DNA from 4 places in the Filimonas lacunae genome. Region 1 is predicted to be linked to each of the others. Evidence: riboswitches for the same ligand, from Rfam matches in the RefSeq annotation. Region 1 holds a riboswitch; each other region holds the start of a gene.
The links. A riboswitch is a leader RNA that binds a small molecule or an ion and turns the genes downstream of it on or off. The one in region 1 is predicted to bind thiamine pyrophosphate.
Positions count from the first base shown of each region.

Region 2: linked by a shared signal. The riboswitch ahead of FLA_RS21240 (HAD family hydrolase) and the one ahead of thiS (sulfur carrier protein ThiS) in region 1 are both predicted to bind thiamine pyrophosphate.
Region 3: linked by a shared signal. The riboswitch ahead of pnuC (nicotinamide riboside transporter PnuC) and the one ahead of thiS (sulfur carrier protein ThiS) in region 1 are both predicted to bind thiamine pyrophosphate.
Region 4: linked by a shared signal. The riboswitch ahead of FLA_RS20800 (TonB-dependent receptor) and the one ahead of thiS (sulfur carrier protein ThiS) in region 1 are both predicted to bind thiamine pyrophosphate.

Region 1 is NZ_AP017422.1:6,419,870-6,425,361, reverse strand. It holds gene FLA_RS25215 (thiazole synthase) at 1-30, opposite strand, end outside; gene FLA_RS25210 (thiamine phosphate synthase) at 37-696, opposite strand; gene FLA_RS25205 (thiamine phosphate synthase) at 693-1,298, opposite strand; gene thiC (phosphomethylpyrimidine synthase ThiC) at 1,298-3,142, opposite strand; gene thiS (sulfur carrier protein ThiS) at 3,162-3,371, opposite strand; TPP riboswitch at 3,415-3,504, opposite strand; gene FLA_RS25190 (2'-5' RNA ligase family protein) at 3,606-4,211, shown strand; gene FLA_RS25185 (PA0069 family radical SAM protein) at 4,229-5,344, shown strand; gene pheT (phenylalanine--tRNA ligase subunit beta) at 5,394-5,492, shown strand, end outside.
Region 2 is NZ_AP017422.1:5,394,442-5,399,933, reverse strand. It holds gene FLA_RS21250 (N-acetyltransferase) at 1-242, shown strand, start outside; gene FLA_RS21245 (MFS transporter) at 268-1,458, shown strand; gene FLA_RS21240 (HAD family hydrolase) at 1,455-2,105, opposite strand; TPP riboswitch at 2,208-2,306, opposite strand; gene FLA_RS21235 (hypothetical protein) at 2,537-2,770, shown strand; gene FLA_RS21230 (TonB-dependent receptor) at 2,983-5,283, shown strand; gene FLA_RS21225 (PepSY domain-containing protein) at 5,304-5,492, shown strand, end outside.
Region 3 is NZ_AP017422.1:6,845,892-6,851,383, reverse strand. It holds gene FLA_RS26995 (CHAT domain-containing protein) at 1-901, shown strand, start outside; gene pnuC (nicotinamide riboside transporter PnuC) at 928-1,584, opposite strand; TPP riboswitch at 1,572-1,675, opposite strand; gene FLA_RS26985 (YccF domain-containing protein) at 1,759-2,127, shown strand; gene FLA_RS26980 (DEAD/DEAH box helicase) at 2,220-5,126, shown strand; gene FLA_RS26975 (TROVE domain-containing protein) at 5,278-5,492, shown strand, end outside.
Region 4 is NZ_AP017422.1:5,287,409-5,292,900, reverse strand. It holds gene FLA_RS20800 (TonB-dependent receptor) at 1-1,700, opposite strand, end outside; TPP riboswitch at 1,781-1,887, opposite strand; gene FLA_RS20795 (head GIN domain-containing protein) at 1,992-2,720, shown strand; tRNA gene FLA_RS20790 (tRNA-Met) at 2,782-2,853, shown strand; tRNA gene FLA_RS20785 (tRNA-Met) at 3,106-3,177, shown strand; gene FLA_RS20780 (hypothetical protein) at 3,231-4,343, opposite strand; tRNA gene FLA_RS20775 (tRNA-Met) at 4,472-4,546, shown strand; gene era (GTPase Era) at 4,607-5,479, shown strand; gene der (ribosome biogenesis GTPase Der) at 5,491-5,492, shown strand, end outside.

The DNA.
Region 1 (5,492 bases):
GTGAAATGTTTGGTGGGCAATAGTTAACATGAAAGATTATTGACTGTTTAATAAAGTATGTAAATAGGTTACTACCTGTGTGCGATCGGCTGCATGGGTAATAGCGCCCGACAAGGCTATGCCCTTAACACCGGTTTGCATAAGGCCAGGCACATCTTCGGGCGTAATGCCGCCAATAGCTATCACAGGCGGCAACGCCAGTTGCTGTTGGTGTGCCTGCAGCACGATTGCGGCATAGCCTTGCAAACCAAGAACAGGACTGAGCTTTTGTTTGGTAGTAGTGAACCGGAAGGGGCCAAGGCCAATGTAATCACAGCCTTCCTGTGTGCGTTGCTGAATGTGTGCAAAGGTGTTGGCGGTGCCACCAATGATGCAGTGAGGGCCGGCTATTATTCTGGCTTCTGCAACGGGCATATCGGTAAGGCCCAGGTGCACGCCATGTGCGCCGGTTTCCCTGGCTATGGCAGGATAGTCGTTGAGAATAAACACCGCCTGGTATTGCTTGCACAGCTTTTGTGTTTGCGTGGCCAGTGTTGTTATTTCCTGTATGGTTTTTTCTTTTACCCGCAGTTGTATCCAGCGGCAGCCTGCATCCAACGCCTGGTGTATGGCGGTAGTGTGTGATAGGCCTGCCTGCTCCTGCGATATATAATGCAGCGGATGAATAACGGGTGTAGTTGCTGTGTGTATGCTCATAACGAATGAATGGTGGGTAACAGTGAAGCAATGATATCGGCTGCCTGTTGCGGTTGTTGCCATAAACAACCCAATAAGGCCACGCCATCAAAATTCATTTGTTGCACAGTGGTGATGTTATGGGGGGTAATACCGCCTAATGCTATTAACGGAATGCTTTTTTGTGTGGCATGCAGGTAAAAATGGCTGTTTGCTATGCCGGGATAGTTTTGTTTGGAAATGCTGTTAAACACCGGGCCATAAAATGCATAGCTGAAATATCCTTTCAATGCGGGCAACTGGTGCAGCTGATGTATGGAGGTGCTGAGTTGATAGCCCTTTTCCTGCCACTGTTGCCACTGGTGCGGTTGGCTGTTGGCACGCGCCTGCTCAGTAAAATGCAGCCGGGTAATAGGGTAACCAGCCGCTAAGTGATGATGTGCATGCAGGCTTATTTGCGGGTAGTAACAGGTATGTATCTGTTGCAGCAGGTGGCTTATCTGTTGCATGGTGGCGCCGGGTTTGCGTATATGCAAACAAGGAAGCCCCGCTGCAAACATAGCGTTGATGGCAGCGGGTTCCTCTGCAAAAAAGCAATCACTGGTAATAGCTATCAGTAGCATTACAGGTAAATTTCATTGCCTTGTTCGGTAAACTCTTTTGCTTTCTGCTGCATGCCGGCGGCAAGCGCTTCTGTTTCGCTAATGCCACTGTCTGTGGCATATTGCCGTACTTCCTGCGTTATTTTCATAGAGCAGAAATTAGGGCCGCACATAGAACAGAAGTGCGCTGTTTTAGCGCCTTCGGCAGGCAGGGTAGCATCGTGGTAGGCGCGTGCAGTGTCGGGGTCCAGCGATAAGTTAAACTGGTCTTCCCATCTGAATTCAAAGCGCGCCTTGCTTAAAGCATTATCCCTGTGTTGCGCACCGGGGTGGCCTTTGGCCAGGTCGGCGGCATGGGCAGCTATCTTATAAGCAATAATGCCATCTTTTACATCTTTTTTATTGGGCAGGCCCAGGTGTTCTTTAGGGGTAACATAGCACAGCATGGCAGTGCCAAACCAGCCTATCATGGCAGCACCAATGGCCGAGGTAATATGATCATAACCGGGAGCTATATCAGTAGTGAGTGGTCCTAACGTATAAAAAGGCGCTTCATTACACAGGGCCAGTTGTTTGTTCATGTTTTCTTTAATCATATGCATAGGCACATGTCCGGGGCCTTCAATCATTACCTGCACATCGTGCTTCCAGGCTATTTGTGTAAGCTCGCCCAGGGTTTCCAGTTCGGCAAACTGTGCTGCATCGTTGGCATCGGCAATGCTGCCGGGGCGTAAACCATCGCCCAGCGAAAAGCTGACATCATAGGCTTTCATAATTTCGCATATCTCTTCAAAATGCGTGTACAGGAAATTTTCTTTGTGATGGGCCAGGCACCATTTAGCCAGAATGCTTCCCCCGCGCGATACAATACCTGTAACCCGTTTGGCTGTTAAGGGAATATAGCGCAACAGCACGCCGGCATGAATAGTAAAGTAATCCACACCCTGCTCTGCCTGTTCAATCAGTGTATCGCGGAATATTTCCCAGGTAAGGTTTTCTGCTTTACCGTTTACTTTTTCCAGCGCCTGGTAAATGGGCACAGTACCTACGGGCACAGGACTGTTGCGTATAATCCACTCCCTTGTTTCATGAATGTTTTTACCGGTAGATAAATCCATTAAGGTATCGCCACCCCAGCGAAAACTCCACACTGCTTTTTCTACTTCTTCGGCAATATTGGAAGTCACTGCCGAGTTGCCAATGTTGGTGTTGATTTTTACCAGGAAGTTGCGGCCAATGATCATGGGCTCACTTTCGGGGTGGTTGATATTGGCGGGTATAATGGCACGGCCACGTGCTACCTCTTCTCTTACAAATTCGGGGGTAATAGGCTGCACGGGAATATTAGCACCAAAGTTTTGCCCCCGGTGTTGTTGCCATAAAGGATCTGTTGCCTGCTGTAATGCCTGCCTTTGCTGGTTTTCGCGAATGGCTATGTATTCCATTTCAGGAGTGATAATGCCTTTGCGTGCATAATGCAGTTGGGTTACGTTATAACCGGGGCGGGCTTTGCGGGGCTGGTGCAGCAGGTGCTTAAACCGGATATTATCTAGTGCAGCATCATGTAGCCGGGTGCGGCCATATTCCGATGACAGGGTTTCCAGCAATTGTGTGTCGTTCCGGTCGTGTATCCATTTTTCCCTGTTGCGTGCCAGCCCTTTTTCTATATCAATGTGCGCGTTACTATCGGTATAAGAGCCGCTGGTATCGTACACCAGCACGGGCAGGTTGTTATCACTTAATGTTATTTCGCGCATGGGCACCTGTATATCGGGCGTGCTGCCGGCAATATATACTTTGTGCGAACCACTGATGCTACCGGTGGTAACATCACTTTCCTGTACGGGAAGCTTTTCCTGTTTCATAATCGTTTGTTGTTAGGTGTTAACCGCCTTGTGTGGCGCTGATAAGTGTAATGGCATCACCGGGCATCAACTGGTGACTGCCCCAGTGGGGGCGTGGTATTACCTGGTTGTTTACGGCAAGGGCAATACCCGTATGGCTGGTAATACCTGCCTGGTCCAGTAACTGGATAATGGATGCACCGGAGTCATCCGGTAAATGAAATAACTGATGATTGATGTGTACCTGCATAACTGAGTTGTTTGCAGGGCATGGCAACAGGAGTAGCAGAAGAAAATCTTCTTTTACTTTTCCCTTCGCAGGCATTATCCTGATCAGGTTTTGAGGGTATTGTCTCAGCCTGTTGGCACCCCTAAAGCACTTCAAAGGTATAGCCGTAAAAACGGAATGGAAAAATTTATTTGCGCAAGACTAATGTATTTAGCAATTTTATGCTAAGTTTATTATCTGTAAAAATTAAATTTTATGGAACCCGGAGTTCAGCTGGCAGGTTATGCAGCAAGCGAATACATATTGGTAATACAGCCCGACGAAGATGTGCATGAGAAGGTAATGCTGGAGAAGAACAATTTTGCCGAAAGGTATAATGCCGCGGCCAGCGCCTTTGGTAAGCCCAACATTGTTTTGCTGCGGTTTACCCAGGCGCAGATGGCAGAAGAGCGTATTATCCGGCAGTTGCGTGGTATTGCAGGACGTTGTGCTCCTGTTAAAATAGAACTGCGCGATTTTGGCAGTGAGCCTACACATTCCATCTTTATAAAAGTGGCCAGCAAAGTGGCCGTGCAGCATATTGTGCGGCAACTGCGCCAAGTGCAGCGGTTGATGAAATACGAAAACACTACACCGCATTTTATTACCGAGCCTCGTATGATGATTGCCCGTAAGCTGAATGCCCAACAATACGAGCAAGCCTGGAAAGACTACCAGCAACAATCTTTCAGCGGGCGTTTTATGGCGGGCGAGCTGGTGTTGTTGAAACGTCCGGCAGGGCTGCGTTCGTTCCAGTTTGTAGAGCGGTTTGCTTTAATGAACAAGCCGGTAGCAGCAGCCCAGGGCGCCTTGTTTTTTTAATGTGATAAAGAGGATGTATGCAAAACATGTCGGGAAATCCCAACTCCCGTCCCAAACCCGCGAGGGCCAACGACGATGGAGCAGCGGAATATAAGAAGGGGAGGGGGGCTCAGTACAATACCAGGAATAGGTTTCTGGCACACGAGCAGGTGCGTGAACATGTAGAGGGCATTGATGACTGGACGGATAATAATGAAGCTACCGTGTTTATGGAAGACAATGCCAAAAGTCTCGTGAACAAGGTAGACAGCCCTGATGTAGGCATGTATTACAGCATGAACCCTTACCAGGGTTGCGAGCATGGCTGCATTTATTGTTATGCACGCAACTCTTTTGAATATTATGGCTATAGCGCCGGGCTGGATTTTGAAAGCAAAATCATGGTGAAAAAGAATGCACCAGCCCTGTTGCGCAAATTTCTGATGCATCCCAAATGGGAATGTGTACCGCTTTCTTTAAGTGGTAACACCGATTGTTACCAACCTGCCGAACGTACATTCCGGTTAACCCGTCAGCTACTGGAAGTATGCCACGAGTTTAACCAGCCGGTAGGCATCGTTACTAAAAATGCCGGCATTTTACGTGATAAAGACCTGTTGCAAAAAATGGCTGCCAAAAACCTGGTAAGTGTGCTGATGTCGGTAACAACCCTTAACGAAGATTTGCGCCGGGTAATGGAACCGCGTACCGCTACGGGGGAACAGCGGTTGAGGGTTATAAAGGAACTTAATGAGGTAGGCGTGCGAACAGGTGTAATGATGGGGCCTATGATCCCAGGCCTGAACGAGCATGAAATGCAACGGATTATGAAACAGGCCAGTGAAAATGGGGCTACTTTTAGTGGTTACACTTTTGTTCGCCTGAATGGTGCTGTTAAATTATTGTTTCACGACTGGTTATATAAAAATTTCCCGGACCGGGCCGATAAAGTGTGGCATTTGATAGAAGCAGGGCATGGCGGGCAGGTAAATGACAGCCGTTTTGGCACCAGAATGCGGGGAGAAGGGGCCATTGCCGACCTTATCAGGCTACAACACAAGAAATACAAGCAGTTATATCACCTGGATGACGAGCATTGGGCCCTTGATTGCACAAAGTTTTGTCGTCCGGGCAGTCAGGGTACTTTGTTTTAGTATTCGTATGCTTAGAACTATATTTGCAAACTGTTCAAAGCAACAATACATGACGATATCTTATAATTGGTTAAGTACTTACCTCCCTGGAGGCGATATGGCCCAGGACCCGGAGAAGCTTTCTAAAATTCTTACAAGCATTGGTTTG
Region 2 (5,492 bases), 1.0 Mb from region 1:
AGCGTGTAGTAAGAATTGCTGATTTTGGAATACTGAATGCATGTGCCAACGAAATGGTAAGGCAATCGTTATGGGATAAGTGCTGTGCTGTTTGCAAATCCTATGAAGCCATCTGGATGCATGAATATGCCGAAAATCCACTGATCGCTTTTTTTGAATCGCAAGGTTTTCGCCAACAGGAAGAAGCAGCCGCTCCGGATGAGTTGTTATTACCATCTGTTTACCTGATTAAACAAGCATAAACATACCTGCAATTTAGTATCAGATATGAGTAACCCATCAATAGCTATTCAGCCTGCCAGGGCCACAAAGGGGGAGGTGGTGCTGGTGTCGCTTGCCACTTTCCTTGTTTTCTTTCAGGGTTTTATGGTGGCTCCTTTATTGCCGGAACTGGCAGATTTTTTTCACACCTCTGTCCGGCGAATGAGTTTTATAGAGCCTGTTTATTTATTAGGATATGGTTTGTTTACACTTGTGTATGCTCCGTTGAGCGATCGTTATGGCAGGTTTGCTATCATAGCGTTTTCTTTATCCCTGTTTGTTGTTTTTACTTTTAGTACGGCATGGGTAGCAAATGCGCATCAAATGATTTTGTTACGGCTGTTAACGGGCATCAGTGCTGCCGGTATAGCGCCTACCACCATTAGCTGGATCAGCGATCGCTTTCCTTATAAAGAAAGGGGATATGCGTTAGGTGTGTTCTTTGGTTGTATGGCAGGAGGAACGGCTTTAGGCTCTAGTACCGGGGCGTTGTTGGCTGGTGTAGTGGGATGGAGAGTGTTGTTTGTGGTTGTTGCATTTGCCGGGTGTATGGTATTGTTGTTGAATGTGTATTACCGGCGTCGCATTTTTCTGCAGGTGCCCCGCCTTTCGCAACAAACCTCCCTGGTAGCCACTTTCAGAGAAATACTATCCACGTCAAGAGCAAGGGGTACTTACTTTTTCGTTTTTGAGAATGGATTGTTTCATAGCGGGGTGTTTGCCTGGTTAGGGGTTTATTTCTATCACTATTTTCATTTAAATGAGCGCGAGATTGGATTGGCGCTTCTAGGGTATGGCATACCGGGTTTGTTATTGGGTTCTGTGCTCGGGCGTATGGCAGATAGAATAGGTAGAAAGAAAGTGATTCCGGCAGGTATTCTGTTAGGGGGCTGCGTTGTTATTGCTTTAAGCTGTATCCCGCCGTTGTTTATTGCATGCGTACTTGTTACTTTATTATCGTTCAGCTTTGATCTTACCCATCCGTCATTAGCAGTGATTGTAACCTCTTTTAATAGTAAAAATGCAGGTGGCTCTACCGGGCTATTTGCTTTTTTTCTTTTTGCCGGATATGGTTTTGGAAGTTTGCTGTTTAGTTTATTGGTTTCGGCAGGGTTTGTTGAAACACTGCGTGTATTTGGTGTAATGGCGGTGCTGGCATCTTTGGCAGCAAGGATGTTTTTTAAAAACGAGCATTAAAGCCAACCTTCCATGGGATAACAGTGTAACATGCCATCTGCTATGTCAAAGGCGGTTGCACTGTTGCCATTGGAAAAACCTATCACTGTCATCCCCGCCTTTTTTCCTGCCTGTATGCCATGGTACGAGTCTTCAATCACTACACATTCTTCCGGCAGTACCTGTAGCTTCCTGGCTGTGGTAAGATATACATCGGGGTGTGGCTTACTGTTGGCTTCCTGTTCTGCAGAAGATACCACATCAAACAAATGCGCTATCCCGGCACGCTCCAGGCATAAGGGAATAAAGAAAGCCGGCGAATTGGTGGCCAGGCCGATTTTGAAACCTTTTGATTTTAAATGTTGTATAAATTCTCTGATATATGCAATTTCGCAATCAGTAGTTTTTATCAGCTCCATTACTCTGGCTATTACCATTTGTTCTACTTCTTTAACAGCCACATGTGCCCAGGGGTATTTTGCAAACCAGAACAGCGACGCTTCCGTCATTGTCATGGTGCGGGTTAGCTGGCAGTCTTCCTCCGTCATGGTTACGCCCAGTGAAGTAAAAACTTCGCGTTCTGCTGTTGACCAGAATCCTTCACTGTCAATAACAACTCCGTCCATATCAAAAATCACCGCCTTCTTGTTGTAAAAGAGTTCTTTCATTGCGTACTGTATAAAACCGGGAGATGATAACAGCCTATATTATATACGCTGTGTTTAATATATGTGCTTCAGGAGAAAACGAAACAAACGGGAGGTTGATAACTGGTTCCGGTTGCTTTTCCCTTCGTCGGTATTAACCGCATCAGGTTCAAAGAGTTTTTCTCAATTCTGCTGTTTGGCAGAATACCCCTAAAGCACTACAAAGATAACTGGCCGGCTACCTGAAAAACGTGATTTTGTACAATAATTTCCGGATATGGGTATTGTGCCCTAGTTTTGCTGCACTTTATTAACAGTATTTGCGACATCTTTCTGTTATATTACTCCTGGTAGCTTTTCTTGCACAATGTTTTTGCAAGACGTTTATCGTTGCAGATTACTATGTAAATACGGCGGCCTTTGCACAGAATTGTGAAAACAAGGCCAAACCGATGATGCATTGTAATGGTAAATGCCAGATGATGAAAAAGCTGAAACAGCAGGAGAATAAAGAAAAACAAAACACCGGGCAGAAAGGCGAGAATAAAACAGAGGTGTTATCCAGGCAATCTTACTTCGCTAGCGTAGAGTATACTCAATCATCCTTTTCACAAAGCTTCTTTACCCGGAACAACAACCTGGTAAAAGACATGGCTGCCGAAATCTTCCATCCGCCTGCAGCATAGCCTGCCTTCTTTTCAACAGCACATGGGGTGTATCATGCACATGCCGTAATAGCGGTATCTGTTCTGTTATATCTGTAGCTGTATTCATTATTCCCACTTTCATTTTATCGTTCCAGGCTGGTATGCCTTTTATCTGTATCACTCTATAGTGATGTACGGATAGGGATAGGTGTGTCCGGCTGGTGCATTCAACTGTATTTAAAAAAAAAAGGATGAAAAAGATATTGGCATTCGTGTGCACCATATTCCTGTTTGCCTATGGGCATGCGCAAAAGGCAGGAATGTTTACGGGTAAAGTATATGATGCATTGAGTAAAGAACCTGTGGCGGGCGCCGTAATTACCGGGGTAGACACACAAACGGTTATTACTGATGTAAACGGCAGTTTTACTATTTACACCAACGGTACCACTTTAACCGTTTCGTGTATGGGTTTTGAGAAAAGGACAATTAACGCTGGCAATACCTCATTAGCGGTGGCATTAAAACCATCGGACAAACAATTACAGCAGGTGGTGGTAAGCGCCAACCGCACTGCCGAAAAAAGGAACGAGGTGCCTGTAGCCATTGCAGTCATCAGCAAACAAACTATTGAAGACACCAAAGCGCAGCGTTTAGATCAGCTGCTAAACAAGGTGAGTGGTGTGTTTATGGTAAACCTGGGTAACGAGCAGCACGAAATGAGCATCCGTCAGCCCATGACCACCAAAAGCGTTTTCCTGTATATGGAAGATGGCATACCTATTCGCACCACCGGCGTGTATAACCACAATGCGTTACTGGAAATGAACATGGCAGCAGCTAAAAGCATAGAGGTGATTAAAGGGCCTTCTTCTGCCTTGTATGGTGCAGAAGCTATTGCGGGCGCTGTCAATATTATCACACAATCTGCTCCTGCGTATACGGCTGGTACTGTAAGCGCACAAATGAACAACAAAGGATATAAAAGAACCGATGCACAAATAGGTACCTCTATTGGCAAATGGGGCATTATGGCCAGTGGTTATTATGCCAACAGAACCGATGGGCCTATTGAGTTCAGCAATTTTCATAAGTCTATTGTATCGCTGCGTACAGACTATCGCGCCAGTGATAAGCTTACCTGGGCCAATACTTTTACCTACATGGATTATAACTCTGATATGACCGGCACGCTGGACAGTATCAAGTTTGCGCAGAAAAACCTGAGTTCGCAACAATCGTTCACCTACCGTAAAGTATATGCGTTGCGTTACAAGTCTATGCTCAATTATCAATGGAAGCAGGGTAGTGCCAGCAATGTTTCTTTCCTGTTCCGTGATAACTCGGTAAAGCAAAATCCTTCTTATTCTATTGGCACTACTACTGATGCTACCCGTTTTCGCGGACAGATTAATGAAAACGCTTTTCGTACGTTTGCTTTGTTCCTGCAACACACACAGCAATTCCATTGGTTGCATAGCAAGTTGATTGCAGGCGCCAGCGTGGATGTAAGCCCGCAGCGTTACAAGGCGCAGTTTATTTCTATTCATAAAGATGTGGCTTCTGGCAAGTATGATAGCTATTCTACCAACACGCCCGATTCTTTGCTGAGCAATTATACTACTGGTATCACCAATTATGCCGCGTATGTAGATTATGAAGTAAGTCCCATGCGTAATGTGAAACTGGTGGGTGCTGTCCGTTACGATGCTTTCCGGTATAACTATACCAACAAGCTGCCGGTAAGTACTACTTCTGGCGCGGCTTCTACTATTAACAACTACAGTAGAATAGCGCCTAAATTAGGGGTAACGTACAATACGCGTTATATAGGCTTTTACGGCAACTACAGCCAGGGCTATGTACCGCCTCAGTTGACTGAGCTGTATAGCGGGACAGTGAATGCCCCTTACCTGCAACCACAAACTTTTTATAACTATGAAGTGGGTGGCTGGATTTCGTTACTGGGCAATAAACTGTATGCCGATTGGAGTGTGTACCTGATGAATGGCAGCAATGAAATTATATCTGTAAAGCAGCCGGATAATACCTACGTGAACCAGAATACGGGCAAAACAAGGCATAAAGGTATAGAGTACGGGATTACCTATCGCCCCGTTGCAGATGTAGCTGTAAGGTTGAGTGCTACTAATGCCAAACACACTTTTGTAGAAAACGTAGTAAAGGGCGTGGATTATAGCGGTAAGGAAATGAGTGCTGCACCACGGTTTACGGGTAATGCAGAAATTACCTACAAGCCTCATTTTATAAGAGGTTTACGCATCAGTGCGGAGTGGCAGCACCAGGGTAAGTATTTTATGGATGATTTGAATAAGACCACTTACACCGGTTTTGATGTGATTAATGTGCGTGCAGGCTATTTGATTGGCAGGATGGAGTTTTGGGTAAACGCATTGAACGTGGCCAATAAATACTATTCCACTTTTGCTTCTAAAAATGCGGCCAGCAGTGGCACTGCTGCTTATTCTTATAACCTGGGCGATCCCCGGGAAATTACGGTGGGCATTGCCTGCAGGTTTGGAAAAAAATAGCGGATATATAATTGAATTACATGCTTAGGAAAAATATATACAAATGGCACCGGGTGTCTTCTCTTATCATAGCCATACCGGTGCTGTTGTGGGCGGTGAGTGGCTTTCTGCATCCTATTATGACCAATATCCGTCCACAGGTAGTCACACAGGGTATTGCACCTGCGGTAATAGATAGCGGTAAGGTAAAGGTGTCGTTGCAGGCGGCT
Region 3 (5,492 bases), 430 kb from region 1:
TAACTACACCTGGAAAAAAGGCCTGCGTTACCTGCTTGTGGCGGATGGCGCGTTTAATTACCTGCCTTTTGATGCGCTGGTAACTGCTGACAGGTTTAGTAACAATTACAGCCAGTGGCCTTATTTGTACAAACAGGCAGTTATTTCCAAAGCCTATTCGCTGCAAACATGGTACTCCCAGCAAAACATGGTATATCACCAAGGAGGGCTTAGTGGTTTTTTTGTAGGCATCAATCAGCAACAAAGCCGGGTGATGCTGGATAACCGAAAGGAGTATGATATGCTGAGCAATGAAGTTAAAGGCCGGTATTTTCTCGACTCACTGGCAACTTACCCCACATTTGTAAACGAGATAGCAAAGGCGGCTGTATTGCATGTGAGCATGCATACTTCTGCACAGCCAGAACCGATGTTGCAATTGTACGACGCGCCTTTTTTTCTTTCCGATTTGCAATTTACCCGGTTTAATCCTGCCATAGTGGTGTTAAGTGCCTGTGGCACTGCAGAAGGTGTTTTGCTCAAAGGTGAAGGCGTCAACAGCCTGGAAAGAGGTTTTATAGCAGCAGGTGCCGGTGGCGTGCTGGGTAGTTTGTGGAATGTGAACGACAACACTGCTGTGGAGTTATCGGCCTTGTTTTATAAACAACTGGCCCGGCAACCCGATGCAGCAATGGCGCTGTATGCCGCAAGAAAAGAGTGGCTGTTACTGCATAATGATAACGCTGTTTTGCAACTGCCTTACTACTGGGCCACTTTTGAATATAGCGGTCACCTGCAACCTGTGCGCCTGCAAAGTGCCTGGCTATGGTATTATGTGTTGGCTTGCGTAGCAGTTGTTACAGGTGTATTATCTGCAACAGGCTACGTGTTCTATAAAAAGCGAAAAGCAATGTCCGTTTAGCAGGTTACCTGATATTATAGCAACAGTTAGGCGGATGCTGTTTTCTTGCTAAAAGTGCCGCCGTCGTTGTTGTTACCCTGCCGGGGACCGGCAATCTTTTTCCAGTCGAAATAGCCCGATATAGCTACCACAAACAGAAAAATGGTAAGACATGCCATTAAAGGCAACTCTTTGTGAAACAATAAGGGAACCGCAAACAGGTTAGATACATTCAAAAGTATCCAGTTTTCTACCTTGCGTTTAGCCAGCAGCCACATACCTGCCCATGCAGTGCAGCTAACCCAGGCATCCCAGACAGGGGTGGTAGAAGGGGTGAAATATTTAAGTGCGCTGAACAGGAACAGCCAGCCCACACCTATAATCAATGCAGTGATTTCCCATTCTTTTTTGCTGGTGTAACTAACCGGGATAGGCGATGTGTTGCGTTTTTTAATCCAGTATACCCAGCCGTAAATACTCATAATAAGGTAGTAGGCGTTTAACAACGACTCTGCATACAGCTTTACGCTAAACATTAACCAGGTGGTAATAATGGTGCTGATAATACCCGCCGGGTATAGCAGGATGTTGTTTTTACGGGCTAATAAAACTTCGGTAACTCCAAAAGCTACAGCAATCCATTCCGGAAAGCTCGTGTTCTGTACCTGCTCCGCAAAGAGCGATATCCAATGTTGTAAATTCATGTACTTCCTCCGCAGGCATTACCCTGTTCAGGTTCAACGGGTTTATCTCAGCCATAGCTGTTTGGCAACTATAGCACCCCGGGTTAATAATAAACTTGTTCGAAGCACAAAATTAAGTAATTACCGGCAAGCATTTTTTTGTAACTTTTCCTTTTACTCAAACGTAAAGGGATCATGAATGTGATTGGTAACCTTATCTGGCTAATTTTCGGTGGCTTTTTAGCTGCGATAGGCTATTTAGTGGGTGGATTGGTGCTGTGCTGTACCATTATCGGTATTCCCTTTGGCATCCAGTGCTTTAAGCTGGCAGGTTTGGTGCTATGGCCATTTGGCCGGCAGGTGACCAGTAATTCTGATTCTAACGGCTGTTTATCCTCCTTATTTAATATTATCTGGATTTTATGCGGCGGCTGGTACACGGCGCTGATGCACCTGTTTTTTGGTTTGCTGCTGTTTATCACCATCATAGGTATTCCGTTTGCCCGCCAGCATTTTAAACTGCTGGAAATTTCCATGATGCCCTTTGGCAAGCGGGTAGTGTAGTTTTTTGCAGGTACTGCACTTTTTTGTTTTGGTAACAGCCCCTAACTTGCGCCTGAAGGTACAGATTGTATATTTTTTTACTTGGTGTAAGCATGAATACTCCCCTTATTGATCGCTCTTCGCTGGCAGTTGTTGAAAACGAGAACTATGAAATTGGTTTTCTGTTTAACATGACAACTCCTAAACATATTGGTTTTCAACTGGAGCCGGTGGTAATAAGGCAGCAAAAGGGGCGTAAAAGCTTTAGCCGGTTGTTTATGGATAATAACGAGCATTGGGCTTATCTGAACCCCTTACCGGAAGAACTGTTTTACCTGTTATTCCATTTTTCCGACGGCCGTTTGTTCGAATTTATGGTAAACAGCGGCAGCACCTACCTGAAAAATCATGCACAGCCCTGGTTAATGCTCAACGACAAGGATATTTTGCGTTTGCGTAACCATTACCTGGACCTGCTGCACCAGGTATGGCCCTATTTGCTGGAAAACGGTAATTTATACGTGCTGAAAGAAGGCAATTTCAGCGATGTCAACATCAAGCCTTTACAGGTAAGTGAGCATTTTGTAGAAATTCATTTTACTGCTGCTAAAGATGCCGCTTCCATTACCATACAAATGAACGTACAAACAGTACGTGACAAAGCGCCTAACCGCGTGTTCCTGTTTAAATCTCTTTTCTTTTTAATAGACGATATTCTGCACCTGCCATCCAGTGCCGGCGATGTAAGCGTGCTGGACATGTTTAAAAAAGGCGAACTGCGCTTTCCGGTGCGCGACAGGCAGGAGGTTACCAACTCCTTCCTCATACCGCTGCAACAGCAATACCCGCTGGAATGTAAAGAAGGGCTGCAGTTTGAAGTAGTGCATACCGAACCGCAAACCCGCATTGCATTAAGCGAGTTTAACGGCCAGTACCTGATGTTGCAGCCCCAGTTTATGTATGATGACGTGTTGATCGACTACGATGAAGAGACAGATTTTTTTCATGAAAAGAATGAGGTGCTGTATGTGATCAGGCGCAACAAAACGCTGGAAAAAAACACCTACGAGCATTTGCGCAACCTGCACGCCAAATTTAAAAACCAGCGTAACAATCGTTACTACTATGTGCCTTTTGATGAGGTGATGAAGGGCAACTGGTTTATTAAAATGAACCAGCAATTGCAGGATGCCGGATACACTGTATATGGCCTGCAGGACTTAAAACGCTTTAAATACAATACCAATACTCCCCGGTTCGAGATCATTGCCAAAAGCACTATCGACTGGTTTGATCTGAAAATCAAGGCCTACTGGGGCGACCAGGAGGTGGGCATGAAGGATATTCGCAAAGCCATCTTAAACAGGCAGGATACCATTTTACTAAAAGATGGTACACTGGGTGTAATACCGCATGAGTGGTTTGATAAATACGGTATGCTGTTTAAAGTGGGTAACGAAGCTGATGGAAAACTACAACTGAACAAGCTGCACTATTCTGTGCTGGACGAGTTACAGGAGCAGCTGGCCGATAAGAAGCTGCAAAAAGAAATAGAAGAAAAGAAAAGACGCTTACTGCAATGCAACGAGCTGGAAACGCAAGCCCCTTCCACTGCTTTACAGGCAAGTTTACGTCCTTACCAGCTGGCTGGATTTCAGTGGATGCAAAGCCTGGATCAACTGGGCTGGGGTGGATGTCTGGCAGATGATATGGGCCTGGGTAAAACCTTGCAAACCATCACATTCATCCAATACCTGAAAGAGAAATATCCCGGCAGCACGCAGCTGGTAGTATGTCCTACCTCCCTTATTTTTAACTGGGAAGCGGAAATTCAAAAATTCTGTCCTTCTATGCAATACCTGTTGCATTACGGCCAGCAGCGCGACTTTACAGAAGAGCAGTTTGAAAAGGTAGATGTGGTATTAACCAGCTATGGAGTAGTTCGTAATGATCTGACTCATTTGCAATCCTTTAAATGGAACTACATCATATTGGACGAAAGTCAGACCATTAAAAATGCCGATGCACAGGTAAGTAAAGCCGTATACCAGTTACAGTCTACCAACAAACTGATATTAAGCGGTACACCGGTGCAAAATAATACGTTCGATCTGTACTCGCAGTTTCACTTTGTAAATCCCGGCCTGCTGGGTGGTAAAGAGTTTTTCCGCCGCGAATTTGCACAGCCTATCGATAAAGGGGGCGACAAAGAAAAAGCCACCAAGCTGCGTCAACTGATATACCCGTTCATTCTGCGCCGTACCAAGGAGCAGGTGGCTACCGACCTGCCCGATAAAACAGAAATGGTATTATGGTGTACCATGAATACCGAGCAGCGGGCTATGTATGATGAATACAAAGATTATTACCGCGATGCCCTGTTGAAAAGAATTGACGAAGAGGGCATGGGAAAAGCAGGCATCTATGTAATGGAAGGCCTGTTAAAGCTGCGCCAGATATGCGATCACCCGCAACTGGTAAAAGAACACAAGCAAGAAGTGCATGCGTCTGTGAAAGCAGATGAATTACTGCGTGAGATAGAAGAAAATACCGGCTTGCACAAGCTGCTGGTGTTTTCGCAGTTTACCGAAATGCTACACCTGATTAAAGACGAACTGGAAAAAGCAGGCATTTCTTATTGTTACCTCGATGGTAGCACCTCACTGGAAAAACGTAAGCAGGAAGTGCAGCGTTTCCAGGAAGAAGGTAGCACCGTTAAAGTATTCCTTATCTCTCTCAAAGCGGGCGGTGTGGGCTTAAACCTCACAGCTGCCGATTATGTATACCTGGTAGATCCCTGGTGGAACCCCGCTGCAGAGCAGCAGGCTATTGACCGCGCCCACCGTATAGGGCAAACCCAAAAGATATTTGCTTACAAAATGATTTGTAAGGACACGGTAGAAGAAAAGATATTATTACTGCAACAGAAAAAGCAGGCTTTGGCCGATGAGTTGGTAGGTGAAGAGTCTGGTTTTGTAAAAAAACTATCCCGCGATGATATCGCGTTCCTGTTTAGTTAACAGGCAACCGAACCCCTGATTGTAAATAACAGGCCCGGTTTTTCCCCCGGTAAGTATGTAATGTACCTGCGCAGAAAATTTTTTTTCATTGCGCAGGTGTGCTGCGTAGTGTCATATGCATTTTTGTTCTGTCAACAACAAAAACACAATTATGAAATTCAACCATAACACTAAAGCGGCTAACACTACCATCAACCATCAGGGTGCAAAAGCATTCCTTTTTACTCCTGAAATGGAACTGTACACCGCGGTAGCTACTACGCTACTAACAGATGCCTGTTACGAAAAAGCAGATGCGCGTCTGAAGCGGATGCAAGACCTGATGCAAAAAGTTGAACCACAGTTTGTGGCTAAGCTGGCGGTGTA
Region 4 (5,492 bases), 1.1 Mb from region 1:
TTAGGCTGTTGAACCTGTTGTGCTTCAAAATCGGTACGGTTGGGCTCTTTATTCGCTAAAGCATAGCTGAAATAAGCGTTCCAGCCATTACGGTTGTAGCTGATGCCTGCTTTGGGATTAATGAAGTTGAAGTTGCGCTTGATAAATAAACCAGGATTACTTTCAAAGCCATCTATATTGTATTGTACGTGTCTGTATTGAAGGTCTCCAAATAGGCTCCAGTTACGGTTGAGCTGGTGAAGCCATTTGGCGTACGCATTCATATCTGTTTTACGGGCAGTAAGATAATAATATTGATAATCTTTAGGAATGCCCATGTTGGCCCAGATGATGTTGCCATAGTGCTTGCCATCGTAAATAGTCCAGCTACCACCAAAGGTTATTTCATTACTAGGTTGCTTGTATTGCAATGAGAAGGTTTGTCCATAAAAGTAGTTGTTCAGCCACAAGTCTCTTACCAGGTCGGTAGAATCGTAAGAGGTGCCATTGAGCACTACGTTTGGTAAGCCATAATCGGCATAAAACTGGTTGGCTACATACTCTTCATAATAGCCTTTACCCCTGGTTAAGAAAGATGCTATGTTCAGAGTCCAGTCGTTGCCCAAAGCCTGGTTCACAAATAACTGGTAGTGATCCTGCTGGTAGTTATCGGTTTGGTTGTCGTAAGGAGTTCCGGGTTTGTCCAGGCCGGCAGGGTTATAGGTTCTGTTGCCGGTTGCCAGTATATAATCTGGTACACCATACCAGGCCTGGTAGGTTTTTTCTTTGCCGGTAATAAGATTAAAACGTACGGATGTGTTTTTGCTTACATAAGCTCCGGTAAGGTATAGTGCTTTCAGATCGGAAGATGCTCTGTCTATATATCCATCACTTTGTAAACGACTGATACGTGCATCTACTGTAAAGTGATCGTTAATAAGGCCTGTACCTGCTTTAATAGTATTTTTCCAGGTATTGAACGAGCCAAAGCTGTTATTGCTTTCGGCATACGGCTTTTCACTGAACTCGTTGGTGGCTATGTTAAGGGTGGCTCCGAAAGCACCGGCGCCATTGGTAGAGGTACCTACACCCCGTTGTATCTGAATGCTGCTGGCAGAAGATGCCAGATCGGGAAGGTCTACAAAAAAGCTACCCTGACTTTCCGCATCGTTGTAAGGGATACCGTTTAATGTTACGTTAATGCGAGAGCCATCGGTGCCCCTGATGCGCATGGCAGTATAACCAACACCATTACCTGCGTCTGAGTTGACAATCACGGAAGGCGTTTGATTGAGCAGGAAAGGTAAGTCCTGCCCCAGGTTTTGTTTAGCGATGTCTGCTTTATCAATATTGGTTTTAGTAAAAGGAGCTTTGTCGGATGCCCGGATAGCGCGAACTTCCAGTGGAGCTAACATGTAGTCCAGCTCTTCCAGCGTAAGTGTAAGGCTTGAAGCGCCCTGCTGTAAAGTAACGGACTGCTTCACTGTTTTTTTACCTACCGCTTCCAGCGTCAGGTCGTAATTGCCGGTTTCACCTGGTGTAAATACAATATCTCCGCTATTGTTGCTGATGATGGTCCACTTTTTACCCTCTTTGCTGAAAGTAGCGTTGATGCCTGCCAGTGGCTGGTGTTGCTGGCTGTTTACTTTTAAGTTTAGAGTTTGTGCTTGGGTAAAAACGGCTGCCAATACAGCGGTTAATGTTCCCAGAAAATGCTTCATGTTCCTGTTAGTTTACTTGCGTTAAATAAATGAGGAACAGAGAAATAGTACTGGCAGAGGAAAGAGGGCACACATATACACAAAAGAAAGCTGGCCTTTCCCTTCGCAGGCATTACCCTGTTCAGGTTCTACGGGTATTATCTCAGCCTTTTGCCTGTTACAGCGCAAAGCACCCCGAGGAATATTGTTTCCGGTGTTAGACCCGGAATAACGCTGCAAATTAAACACAGAAAATTTAAATTCACTGTAACATTATTTTTTTACAGCCGTTACACGTATAAATTCGTTGATATGAAATTGAAGTTAGTAGCCCTTTTAGGAATATTCTGCCTGGTGGCAGGTTGCGATATCACTGCCCAGGAAACGATAGTGCACGATGCCAATGCCCAGGTGCGTACTGTAGGCGCTTTTACAGGCGTGGAAGTGGGCGGGGCCATGGTGGTATATATATCACAGGGAAAAACACAGGCAGTGGCTGTAAGCGCCAGTGATGAAAAATATGTGGCCAAGATTAAAACAGAGGTAAAGAATGGTGTTTTATATATTCATCCGGAGTCTGGTGCGTGGAATGGCTGGAACTGGGGTAATAAAAATATTAAAGCCTATGTAACTGTTACTGAATTAAACAATCTGGAAGTGAATGGCGCTTCAACGGTGCAGGTAAGTGGAAGCATTCATGTGAAACAGCTGAATATGGAAGTTTCCGGTGCCAGTTCATTTAAAGGTGCATTAGCCGGTTCCTCCATTAACCTGGAAGCTACAGGGGCATCCAGTGTTACTGTATCTGGTAGTGTGGATGTGTTCAATGTAGAAGCCAGTGGCGCCAGCAGTGTAAAAGGCTACGACTTAACTACTGCCACCTGCAATGCAGAAGCTTCCGGTGCATCGGGCATCAGCATTACTGTAACTAAAGAATTAAGTGCAGAAGCCAGTGGTGCTAGCAGCATAGGATATAAGGGTAGCGCGGTTGCTAAAAACATTGAAACAAGCGGCGCTTCTTCTATAAAGAGAAAAGATTGATAAACAAAGTATTAAAAGATTTGGCGGGTGTACTAATTGCTCCTACATTTGCAATCCAAATCGCGAAGTAGAGCAGCGGTAGCTCGTCGGGCTCATAACCCGAAGGTCAGAGGTTCGATCCCTCTCTTCGCAACTTCTGAAAGGTCTCATTCGAGACCTTTTTTCGTTTATGTATTATCCTTGGAATTAATAGTAAAGTATATCTGGTCATGTATGTGGTTTATATACTTGATCCGGCTATTCTGCTCCACAAGTTTTACACGGTCCCTGATAAAATTTATGAATCGACAACACTTCTTCGTTAGGATAAGCACAAGCTAAAATTCTTAAAAAAATAATTTCTTCTTGTTTATATCAGTAATAGTTCTACATTCGCTGTCCAAATCGCGAAGTAGAGCAGCGGTAGCTCGTCGGGCTCATAACCCGAAGGTCAGAGGTTCGATCCCTCTCTTCGCAACTTAATAAATAAAAAAGGCTTCATTTTGAAGCCTTTTTTATTTTCTTTAATCTTTACTTCGTTGATTCGAGTGCTTTAATTCTCTCTTTCATTTCCTGCATGTCTTTATTTTGCTGGATAATATACAGCGTAAGCTCTTCTATTTTTTTTAGCAGCAATACTTGGTTGGTACCTAAATCAATACCGCCTGTCTCTACTTCAGCAGCAGTAGGAATTTCAGGTAAATGTTTATTCTGCTGAATATATGTTTCTACCTGGCTCAGAGACTTTAAAGGATAAGAGGAGTCAAATACATAGTCCGCCCAATCTTTTAATGTTACTTTTATTTTTTGAGAAGTAATAGTGCCTTTTACTGCTAGTTCACTTTGGGGAGCCACAGTACCAATGCCAACTCTTCCAGCATAAGCACCTGTTAAGCCAATATACATGCTGGTTGATGCTCCTTGATAATTTTGAAAATAAAATCCATTATCACTGCTCGAATTATTGGCTCTGTAAGCTCCATTAATGGCATCCTGGTAAAAGCCTTGTACTCCGCTTCCTATAACTGCATAATCAAAACGGCTGGTACCACTTACATCCAGCTTGTAGGCAGGCATAGAAGTGCCAATGCCAACATTGCCAGAAGGTTTTAAAAACATTTGTGAGGTATGACCACCCGAGGCAAATAAGACATCACCTACATCATTTCTTATTCCCAGGTCATTGATTCCATTGATAGTATTAATGAACATGGTACCATCTCCAAAATGTTGGGTTTTGTTATTAAAACCTATTCTTGTTTGAAAATCTGCTGTTCCATTAACAGACAACCTGCTAACAGGCGATGCGGTGCCTATTCCAACAAAACCATTGCCATCAATGGTAAGCCTTTCTGTTGTGTTTGTCCATAAGCTTAAAGGGTTATTACTACGTTGTATGATTCTAAAGCCCTGAGCATTGGTGTTATAAGCATTTACCTGAACCGGCTGCAGACCATTAGAATTCATATTGATAAAATCTGTCGTCAGGGTCATATTGATAGAAGTTGTGGTGCTGTTGCCTCGTTCCATTACAGTTTGTAAAGTTTCTGGATCTGAGGAGGAGGGCTGGGTAGACGACTGTGCAGACAATGTTTTACAGATGAATAAGGCTGCTGATAATAAAATGATGTGTTGTTTTTTCATTTTTTAGGATTGAGTATTGAAAATGTAAATGCAAGCTACTCTCTAATAAAACCTTAGATAACTATTTTCTCAAAAAACTAATTTCTTCTTGTTTATATGAATAATAGTTCTACATTTGCAATCCAAATCGCGAAGTAGAGCAGCGGTAGCTCGTCGGGCTCATAACCCGAAGGTCAGAGGTTCGATCCCTCTCTTCGCAACCAAAAAGGCCTCTTAGGGGGCCTTATTCATTTATAGCAACGGAAGTGCTAGTTTTATAGTATATGAAGGCAGGTTTTGTTAACATATTCGGTAAGCCCAACGCGGGAAAAAGCACCTTGTTAAATGCATTACTCGGTGAAAAGCTAGCTATTGTATCTTCCAAAGTTCAAACTACACGCCATCGCATCAAAGGCTTTTTAACAGAGCCAGGTCAATACCAGATCATATTTTCCGATACACCGGGCATTATAGAGCCTAAGTATAAGTTGCATCAAAAAATGATGGGCTCGGTAAAAAATGCATTGGAAGATGCGGATGTGGCGCTGTTGATGGTGGATGCCAAAGACAGTAAGGAAGAAAACCATGAACTGTTTAGTAGTTTACGGTTGAAGGTGCCTTGTGTGGTGGTGATTAATAAAACGGATGCAGTAAAGCCGGCAGCGCTGGAAGAAGTGAAAGCCTTTTTTGCGGCACAGCCTTATGCCAAACAAGTGATTACTATTTCTGCGTTGAAGCAAAGTAACCTGGATGAATTAAAAAATGCCATCATTCATTTTTTACCGGAAGGTGATCCGTTTTACAATGATGAAGATCTGACCGATTTACCCACTAAGTTTTTTGTGGGCGAAATGGTACGTGAAAAGGTGTTTCTGTTGTTTGGTGATGAAATACCGTATCATACGGCGGTGTTGGTGAATGAGTTTAAAGAAAAGGATACATTAATAAAAATACAGGCAGATATTATTGTTCAGCGCGAATCGCAGAAAGCGATATTGATAGGAGAGAAGGGTTCTATGATTAAACAGATAGGCTCGGCTGCGCGTGAAGACATTGAAGCCTTTTTGCAACAAAAAGTATTTCTTCAATTGTTTATTAAAGTGCGACCTAAGTGGCGCGATAATGACCAGCAATTAAAAGAATACGGTTACCATTAATAATAGTTATTAT